Peribacillus simplex NBRC 15720 = DSM 1321: one gene and its partner. The protein of the gene in region 1 interacts with the protein of each later gene in a pairwise test. Links are inferred from orthologs where the notes say so. Each region holds a gene or a part of one and is shown in the gene's direction. Other genes may lie near its edges.

Region 1 (4,472 bases):
AAGGTCGGATGCAGTGATCCTGATGGTGGATTCCTCAAAGTTTGGAAAAAAGGCGTTTTCATTAATCGTACCGCCTAGTGAAGTGGATGAGGTCATTACGGATGTAGAAATCGATGAAGCATCAAGACAATTTCTAGAAAAAAGAAAGGTAAAAGTAACGATTGTAAAATAAGAAAACAGACTTGCATCAGTTGAAATTTATCGCTTTAAAGCGATTAGACGAATATGTAAATAGGTTGGGCACCCAACCTATTTTTTGTTACGTTGGAACACTGTATATTTGTTTATTCAGAGTGAATCGAAAGATAAAAAAATTTGAAGAAACAGGTGACCACCATTTATATTTCATCGACAACATTTTGTCGACGTGATGAATAGCATAGCTGACATATACCTTGCTTTGCAATCGTATACTTTGGAAATGAGTTAACCGGAAGTGAAAGAGTACATAAGGCTATTCAGATTCGTGACATAATGGCTGTTAGGTGTAGGATGGAGACGTTACGTGATGTGAATAGCTCCATGTCACGCAATAAGAAGAGGAAAGGTGGAATATTCCTTCGATTCGCAGAAAAATCTTATTGCAAACTTTGCATTTCTTTTCAAAGGGTGGATAGTGGAAATTTGTTTCTTGGATATGTCAATTATGGTGAAGGGAAGAGTTCTTAAAGTCTTCTCGATAGTTGAAATTGGAAAACCTTTCCGTTAACATATACTTAGAATCATATATTAGGAGGTTGTGCATTGTCTTTACAAATCAAAGAAGTTACGAAAAAATTCGGGGATTTCACTGCTGTCAACCAGCTTGATTTAACTATCCCCGAAAAAGAAATGTTCGGTTTTTTAGGGGGAAACGGAGCGGGTAAAACGACCACGTTCAGGATGATACTCGGACTGCTTGACCCTACTGAAGGGGAAGTTATATGGGATGGTAAGAAAATCGATTATACGACCAGTTCATTGATTGGCTATCTTCCTGAGGAACGCGGACTATATCCAAAACTGAAGGTCCGCGATCAAATTGTGTATTTGGCAAGATTAAGAGGGATGAACAAAAAGGATGCTTTGAAAGAGTTGGAGTATTGGCTAGACCGCTTTATGGTACCCGAGTATATCGATAAGCGAGTTGAAGAGCTTTCAAAGGGAAATCAGCAAAAAATCCAGCTGATCGCCTCCATGATCCATAAACCTGAATTACTTATCCTTGACGAACCCTTCAGCGGACTGGATCCGGTGAATGTGGAAATACTGAAGAAAGCTGTCATCGACTTAAGGGACAGCGGCACGACGATCGTTTTCTCGAGTCATCGCATGGAGCATGTTGAGGAGATGTGTGAGCATCTTTGCATCATGCATAAAGGTTCCCCTGTTGTGGCAGGAAAATTAAAAGAAATTAAGCGTTCTTTTGGTAAAAAGAATGTATCAATTAAAGCTGATTTTGACTTATCTTTCTTGGATACTTATTCAGGTGTAACAAAAGTTAAGAACACGATGGAAGGGAAAATTCTTCAAGTCACAGGTGAAGATGTTGCTGAGAATATGATTCGTGATCTTGTTCCAAGAGGTTTCGTCCGGAAGTTCGAATTGGAAGAACCATCGCTGACGGATATTTTCATTGAAAAAGTAGGTGCCGTCTATGAATAACTTTTGGATTGTCCTTTCCCATACATATCTATCAAAATTAAAAACGAAATCCTTTATCATTTCTACAATCATTATGATGGCCCTAATTCTAGTCCTTACGAATATTTCGAATCTTATTGATAAATTTGACAGTGATGATCAGGAAAAGGTTGCCGTCATCGATCAGACTGAAGATAGCTTATTTGATTCTTATAAAAATGCGGTTACAGGTGTGAACGATGACCTATCGATCATTTCCGCCCAGGATGAAAAGGAAGCGGAGAAAATGGTCAGCGCAGAAGAAATCGTTGGGTATCTGTTAATCGAAAAGGATGACAGCCTAGGTTTCAAGGGAACGTATAAAGCGAATCAAATTTCAGATTCTGCAGTAAGTAACGATTTGCTTTTAGCGCTTACCCAATTGAAGGGTCAAATAACTGCGAAGGAATTGAATTTGACAGGGCAGCAAATCGCTCAATTGAATACGCCGCCAGCATTTGATACCATTGCGCTTCAGAAAAATGCAAAAACGGAAGAGGATCTTAATCAAGCACGAGGTCTCGTGTATGTGCTCCTATTTGTCATCTACTTCGGTGTGTTGATGTATGCAACAATGATTGCAATGGAAGTGGCTACTGAGAAAACATCCCGAGTCATGGAAATCCTGATTTCAAGTGTTCCGCCAGTCACACAGATGTTTGCCAAAATAATGGGTGTTGCTTTACTTAGTCTTACGCAAATGATTTTATTTTTTGGAGTGGGCTATTTCTCGATTAAACAAAACTTGACAGGTATGGATGAAGGATTCTTTTCATTTTTCGGTTTCGGCAGCACCGATATCTCAACGATCATATATGCAATCATTTTCGCTTTGCTTGGTTATTTTCTGTACGCGACTCTTGCGGCATGCCTTGGGTCCGTTGTCAGCAAAATTGAAGATGTCCAGCAAATGATTTCACCGATGACCATGTTAGTCGTCATTGCCTTCATGATTGCGATGTTTGGACTAGGGAATCCGTCAGCGAGTTATATTACGATTACATCATTCATTCCATTTTTCACGCCTATGATCATGTTCTTGCGCGTAGGGATGCTTGAAGTTCAGTTCTGGGAAATCGCTATCAGCATTGCTGTGTTAATCTTAACCATTGTTTTACTAGGAATAATCGGAGCAAAAATCTATCGTGGTGGAGTCTTGATGTACGGAAGCTCAAAATCATTGAAAAGCATCAAGAATGCATTACAATTATCAAAGAAAAATTAACATGAAACCTGGATCCTTCATTCCTGATGAAGGTATTCAGGTTTTTTAATAAGATAACATTCAAATAAAAAATATTATGAGAGTTATGAAAAAGGAACGAAAAGTAACATAGATATAAGGGAACATAAATATATTCCATTTATGCAACCACGATTAGGAGTGAACTATAATGAGCAATCTGGTAACGTTGACGATAGCTTCAGAAGCGTTTCTCTTGCTATCCTTCATCATTATTATTTTATCAACCAGGAATCCGAAAAAGAATGTACTCATTGTCATCCTATTCATCATTGGAGCCGCACCGCTTTTATATTTAGCCATAGATCATGTAAAAAACGATTATATGGATGCAAATATAGGATTGGGTCTTGCCTTTATGTATACCTGGATATATAGCGCAGTTGCCTTTATCATTGCCATCATTCTTTTAGTGAAAAAGAAAAGGAATAATAATATTTCTAAAGAACAGTGATTATCGCTTTTTGGAATCTTAATATAAATGAAATAAAAACGCTGAGGAAACATGAACTATCCCCCGAATAACGGACACACATAAAAAAGTGTCCCTTATCCGGGGTTTTTTTATGCTTCAATAGGTGTAATGAGTATGGACGGAGGGTTTCTATGAGTAAGAATATATATTGAATTTCAGATTAAAGAACTTGAAAAGAATCCAACTATCATTAGTGCTTCAGAGCGTTCTATTTCCTATAATCCTGAATTTAAAACAAAAGCTGTTAAGGAATATAAAAAGGGAAATCCCCCTCTCAAATTTTCATGGAACATGGCTTTAATCTCGAAATAATTGGTAATGAACAGCGTTGTCTACAGTGCTGGCGTGATACCTTTGAAAGGTTTGGTGAGGACGGTCCTTACGGAACACCGTGGAAAAGGAAGTACAGGACGCCCTTTCTTCCAAGCCACAGTCTGTAGAGGATCAACTTAGGAAGGCCGAAGCGAGAATCAAATTCCTTGAAGCAGAAAATGACTTTCTAAAAAAGCAAGTTAGAAAGGCGGGCGTTGAAAATGAAATAATTCTAATTGCAACTGAGAAGTTCTATCTGATTGAAAGAACGATCAGGATAAACCAGTTAAAGAAGGCTGTTTCCTATCTATGCAAATTGGCTGGTGTAAGTCGAAGTAGCTACTACGATTGGTTAAAGGCAGCTTCAACCCGTGAGCTATGCCAGAAACAGGATGATTTGGACATAGAATTAATTAAAAATATATTCCTCAGTAAAAAGGAAAAAGTAGGAGCCAACCAAATCAAAATGGTTATGGAAAATGATTATTCGGCCGTCATGAATCATAAGAAAATCAGACGGTTGATGGCTAAGGCAACCAAGGAGCACCATACTTGTCCAACATTCTAAATCGTGAATTCAAACAGAAGGAGCCAGGGGAAATTCTGCTTACTGACATTGCCTATCTTTATTATGGAAAGGGTCAAAAAGCGTAGTAGTCATACGTAAAAGATGCGGCTACAAAAGAAATAGTCACGTACCATTTACCCACGTCATTAGAAATGAATATCGTTTATGAAAAGTTAAACAAGCTAAGGCAGGCTGTGAATCACGAGTTCCAT
Region 2 (3,692 bases), 2.0 Mb from region 1 along the record:
TAAAAATGGAGACTAGTAATTCTTCCTTAGATTTAAAATAATTATAAAAAGACCCCTTTGCTATCCCACATTTTTCAGCAATTTCCTGAACGGAAGTAGCATGATAGCCTTTTTCCGCGAAAAGCTCTACAGACTTATCTATGATCATCTTATTTTTTTCTTTCATCAAATTCATCCTATCTCTTAAAATTATCAATTGATGACCAATGGGTCACATCTTCCGAATTGTATCCCAAAACCCTTGAAATCACAACGTTAACACTAACGAATATTATCTATTGCAATCATAATCCATATACTATATATTTGAGTCTATGACCGACTAGTCACAATTTTATGTATGGAGGGTACAAGCTTGAATTCAATAATAAAATTTTCATTAAAGAATAAATTGGCAATCTGGTTGCTTACGATCATCATCGTAGCAGCTGGTTTATACTCCGGTTTAAACATGAAACAAGAAACCATTCCAAGCATCTCGACTCCTTTAATAAGCATCTCCACTGTATATCCTGGAGCTGCACCTGAAGAAGTAGCAGATAAACTCACAGACCAGATTGAGCAGAAAGTAACAAATTTGCCAGGAGTCGAATTAGTCAGTTCTTCGTCCATGGCTAATGTCTCTTCCATCCAATTACAATATGATTATGATACGGATATGGACGATGCAGTAAAAGAAGTGAAAGAAGCTTTAGAGAAACTAGAACTGCCTGAGGGAGTGGATGACCCAAGCGTATCTAAATTAGAATTAAACGCTTTTCCTGTCGTCGCACTCAGTGTAACAGATAAGGGTTCGGATTTACCAGCTCTTACAAAAAATGTGGAAGATGTGTTAGTACCTAAACTTGAAGGAATTGACGGCGTGACATCCGTATCAATTTCCGGACAACAAGTAAATGAAGGCAGCCTTGTATTCGACCAGGAAAAGATGGCTCAATACGGGCTCGATGAAGATACCGTAAAGAAGGTTATCCAGGCCGCAAACGTCAACATGCCGCTTGGCATATATAACTTTGATGATAAAGAAAAAACGATCGTTGTGGATGGAAACATCTCCACATTAAAAGACCTGAAAAATATTAAGATACCTTTAACCGGCGGCTCTCAAACTGGAACGCCAACACAAACCGTACCCGAAACCAATCAATTATCTCCTGAAATGGAAACGGGTCCTGCCCAACTACAAAATGTCAAATTATCAGACATTGCCGATGTTAAAATCACCGGTAAGGCTGAATCGATTTCAAGAACAAACGGTAGCGAATCGATTGGGATTCAGGTTACAAGATCGCCTGATGCCGATACAGTCGCAATCGTAGACGACGTAAAAGAAGAAGTATCGAACTTCAAAGAAGAATTTAAAGGCGTAAGTGTACACACTACGCTTGATCAAGCCCAACCGATTAAAGATTCTGTGGAAACCATGATCAGCAAGGCACTCTTCGGCTGTCTGTTTGCAGTCATTGTTATCATGCTGTTCCTTAGGAACTTTAAAACGACTCTCATTTCTGTCATTTCGATTCCATTATCCCTGTTAGCAGCCCTTTTGGTGCTCAAACAAATGGATATTTCATTGAATGTCATGACACTGGGGGCCATGACAGTTGCCATTGGCCGAGTCGTCGATGACTCCATTGTCGTCATTGAAAATATTTATAGGAGAATGGCTTTAAAAGGCGAACAATTAAAAGGCGGCGAATTAATACGATCAGCCACTAAGGAAATGTTCATCCCTATCCTTTCATCGACAATCGTTACTGTAGCCGTATACTTGCCTTTAGCAAGCGTTACAGGACCTGTCGGGGAACTATTCATGCCATTCGCCTTAACAATGGTGTTTGCATTAGTCGCTTCCTTAATAATCGCCATCACACTTGTTCCGGCAATGGCAGACTCTTTATTTAAAAAGGGACTATCTAAAAAAGAATTAAAATCACATGAAGAAAAACCAAGCAAACTATCTGCATTCTACCGAAAAGCACTGGATTGGTCGTTAAACCATAAGTTAATCACTTTCGGTACAGCCATTGTATTATTGGCCGGCAGCTTATTCCTAATCCCAAGCATCGGTGTCAGCTTCATGCCTGCAGATGAAGAAAAAACGATTATCGTCACTTACACTCCCGCACCCGGAGAGTTAAAAGAGGATATTGAAAAGCAAACAGAAAAAGTAGAAAAATACTTCATGGATAAAGACGATGTGAAGACCGTTCAATACACACTTGGTGAAAGCATGATGGGCGGCATGATGGGCGGCTCGAGTAACTCGGCTCTCTTCTATGTACTCTATGATGAAGACACCGAAAATTTCGGGGACAAAAAAGAAACGGTCATAAAAGATTTAACTGAACTTGATTCACCAGGAACATGGAAACAACAAGAATTCACGTCAACAGCAAGCAACGAAACCACACTATTTGTTTACGGAAATACACAAAAAGACATTGAACCGGTAATTGACGATATTCAAAATATCATGAAGAAAAATAAAGATTTAAAAGATGTTGATACAAGTCTTTCCGATGCTTATGAGCAATATACACTAGTTGCAGACCAGGAAAAGCTAAGCGATCTTGGACTGACAGCTGCACAAATTGGTATGTCCATTGCAAACACGAATAAAGATGATGCTATAACTACGATTAAGAAAGATGGAGAAGAAGTCAAAGTATATGTCGAGACAGAAGAAACGGCATTCGAAGACAAAAAAGATCTTGAGAATACGAAAATTTCTTCTCCTATGGGAATGGAAATCCCATTGAAAGAGCTTGTGAAAATCGAAGAAGGCAAAGCTTCCGATACAATCAGCCGCCGCGATGGAAAAATTTATGCCGACGTGTCTGCAACAATCAAATCGGATGATGTAGCAGCAGTAACAGCTGAGGTACAAAAGGAAGTTGATAAATTAGACCTTCCCGCAAGCGTCTCTATAGACTATGGCGGAGTAACGGAAGATATCCAAGAATCATTCACTCAACTTGGTATCGCTATGTTAGCGGCCGTTGCTATCGTATACTTTGTCCTAGTCGTTACTTTCCATGGTGGTTTAGCACCAATAGCCATTCTCTTCTCCTTACCATTTACGGTAATCGGGGCATTGGCAGGGCTATTCGTTGCAGGTGAGACCATCAGCGTTTCGGCAATGATGGGTGTCCTAATGCTTATTGGCATCGTGGTAACCAACGCCATTGTATTAGTGGACCGCGTTATCAAAAATGAAGAATCCGGACTATCTACCAGGGAAGCTTTACTCGAGGCAGGATCCACCCGTCTACGTCCAATCCTGATGACTGCCCTGGCCACAATCGGCGCTTTAATACCTTTGGCAATCGGTGCGGAAGGCAGCGAATTAATATCACAAGGTTTGGGAATTACCGTTATCGGCGGACTGGTGAGTTCTACATTGCTAACACTTGTAATAGTACCGGTAGTATATGAAGTAATAATGAAAATAGGTAAAAAGAAGAAAAAAACAGTTAAGTAAAGAAGAAAAAGAAAGAGGGGATTCCTTATATTAGGAATCCCCTCTTTTTTGATTCAACAATTGATCAATATGCTCTTAATATATTAACCCTCATACTTCAGGACCTCTTTTGACGGAACTTTATTCCCTCTTCATTTAACCTGCCCCGTCTGATAAGACAAAACGTCCTATTCCTCATTTCAAGGAAACTTGTATGTTTTTAAACTTG

The links. The genes of interacting proteins can lie anywhere in the genome.
Region 2: the proteins of BS1321_RS01645 (region 1) and BS1321_RS10945 interact in binary tests that used the Bacillus subtilis proteins (3 or more experiments, as listed by UniProt). The link is inferred for Peribacillus simplex NBRC 15720 = DSM 1321 from one-to-one orthologs.

The regions. Positions count from the first base shown.
Region 1 is NZ_CP017704.1:354,760-359,231, reverse strand. The notes cover bases 763-3,761. They hold BS1321_RS01645 (ABC transporter permease), read left to right. Parts: upstream 763-1,636; coding sequence 1,637-2,887; downstream 2,888-3,761. Other genes in these bases: BS1321_RS01640 (hypothetical protein), read left to right, coding at 3,057-3,359; BS1321_RS01650 (ABC transporter ATP-binding protein), read left to right, coding at 763-1,644. In the rest of the region: BS1321_RS01655 (DeoR/GlpR family DNA-binding transcription regulator), read left to right, coding at 1-172; more of BS1321_RS01650, read left to right, coding at 745-762; BS1321_RS01635 (IS3 family transposase), read left to right, coding at 3,772-4,260.
Region 2 is NZ_CP017704.1:2,309,474-2,313,165, forward strand. The notes cover bases 1-3,684. They hold BS1321_RS10945 (efflux RND transporter permease subunit), read left to right. Parts: upstream 1-355; coding sequence 356-3,484; downstream 3,485-3,684. Other genes in these bases: BS1321_RS10940 (TetR/AcrR family transcriptional regulator), read right to left, coding at 1-166. UniProt on the Bacillus subtilis protein: Required for self-resistance to surfactin, an antimicrobial lipopeptide surfactant produced by B.subtilis. Also required for swarming motility.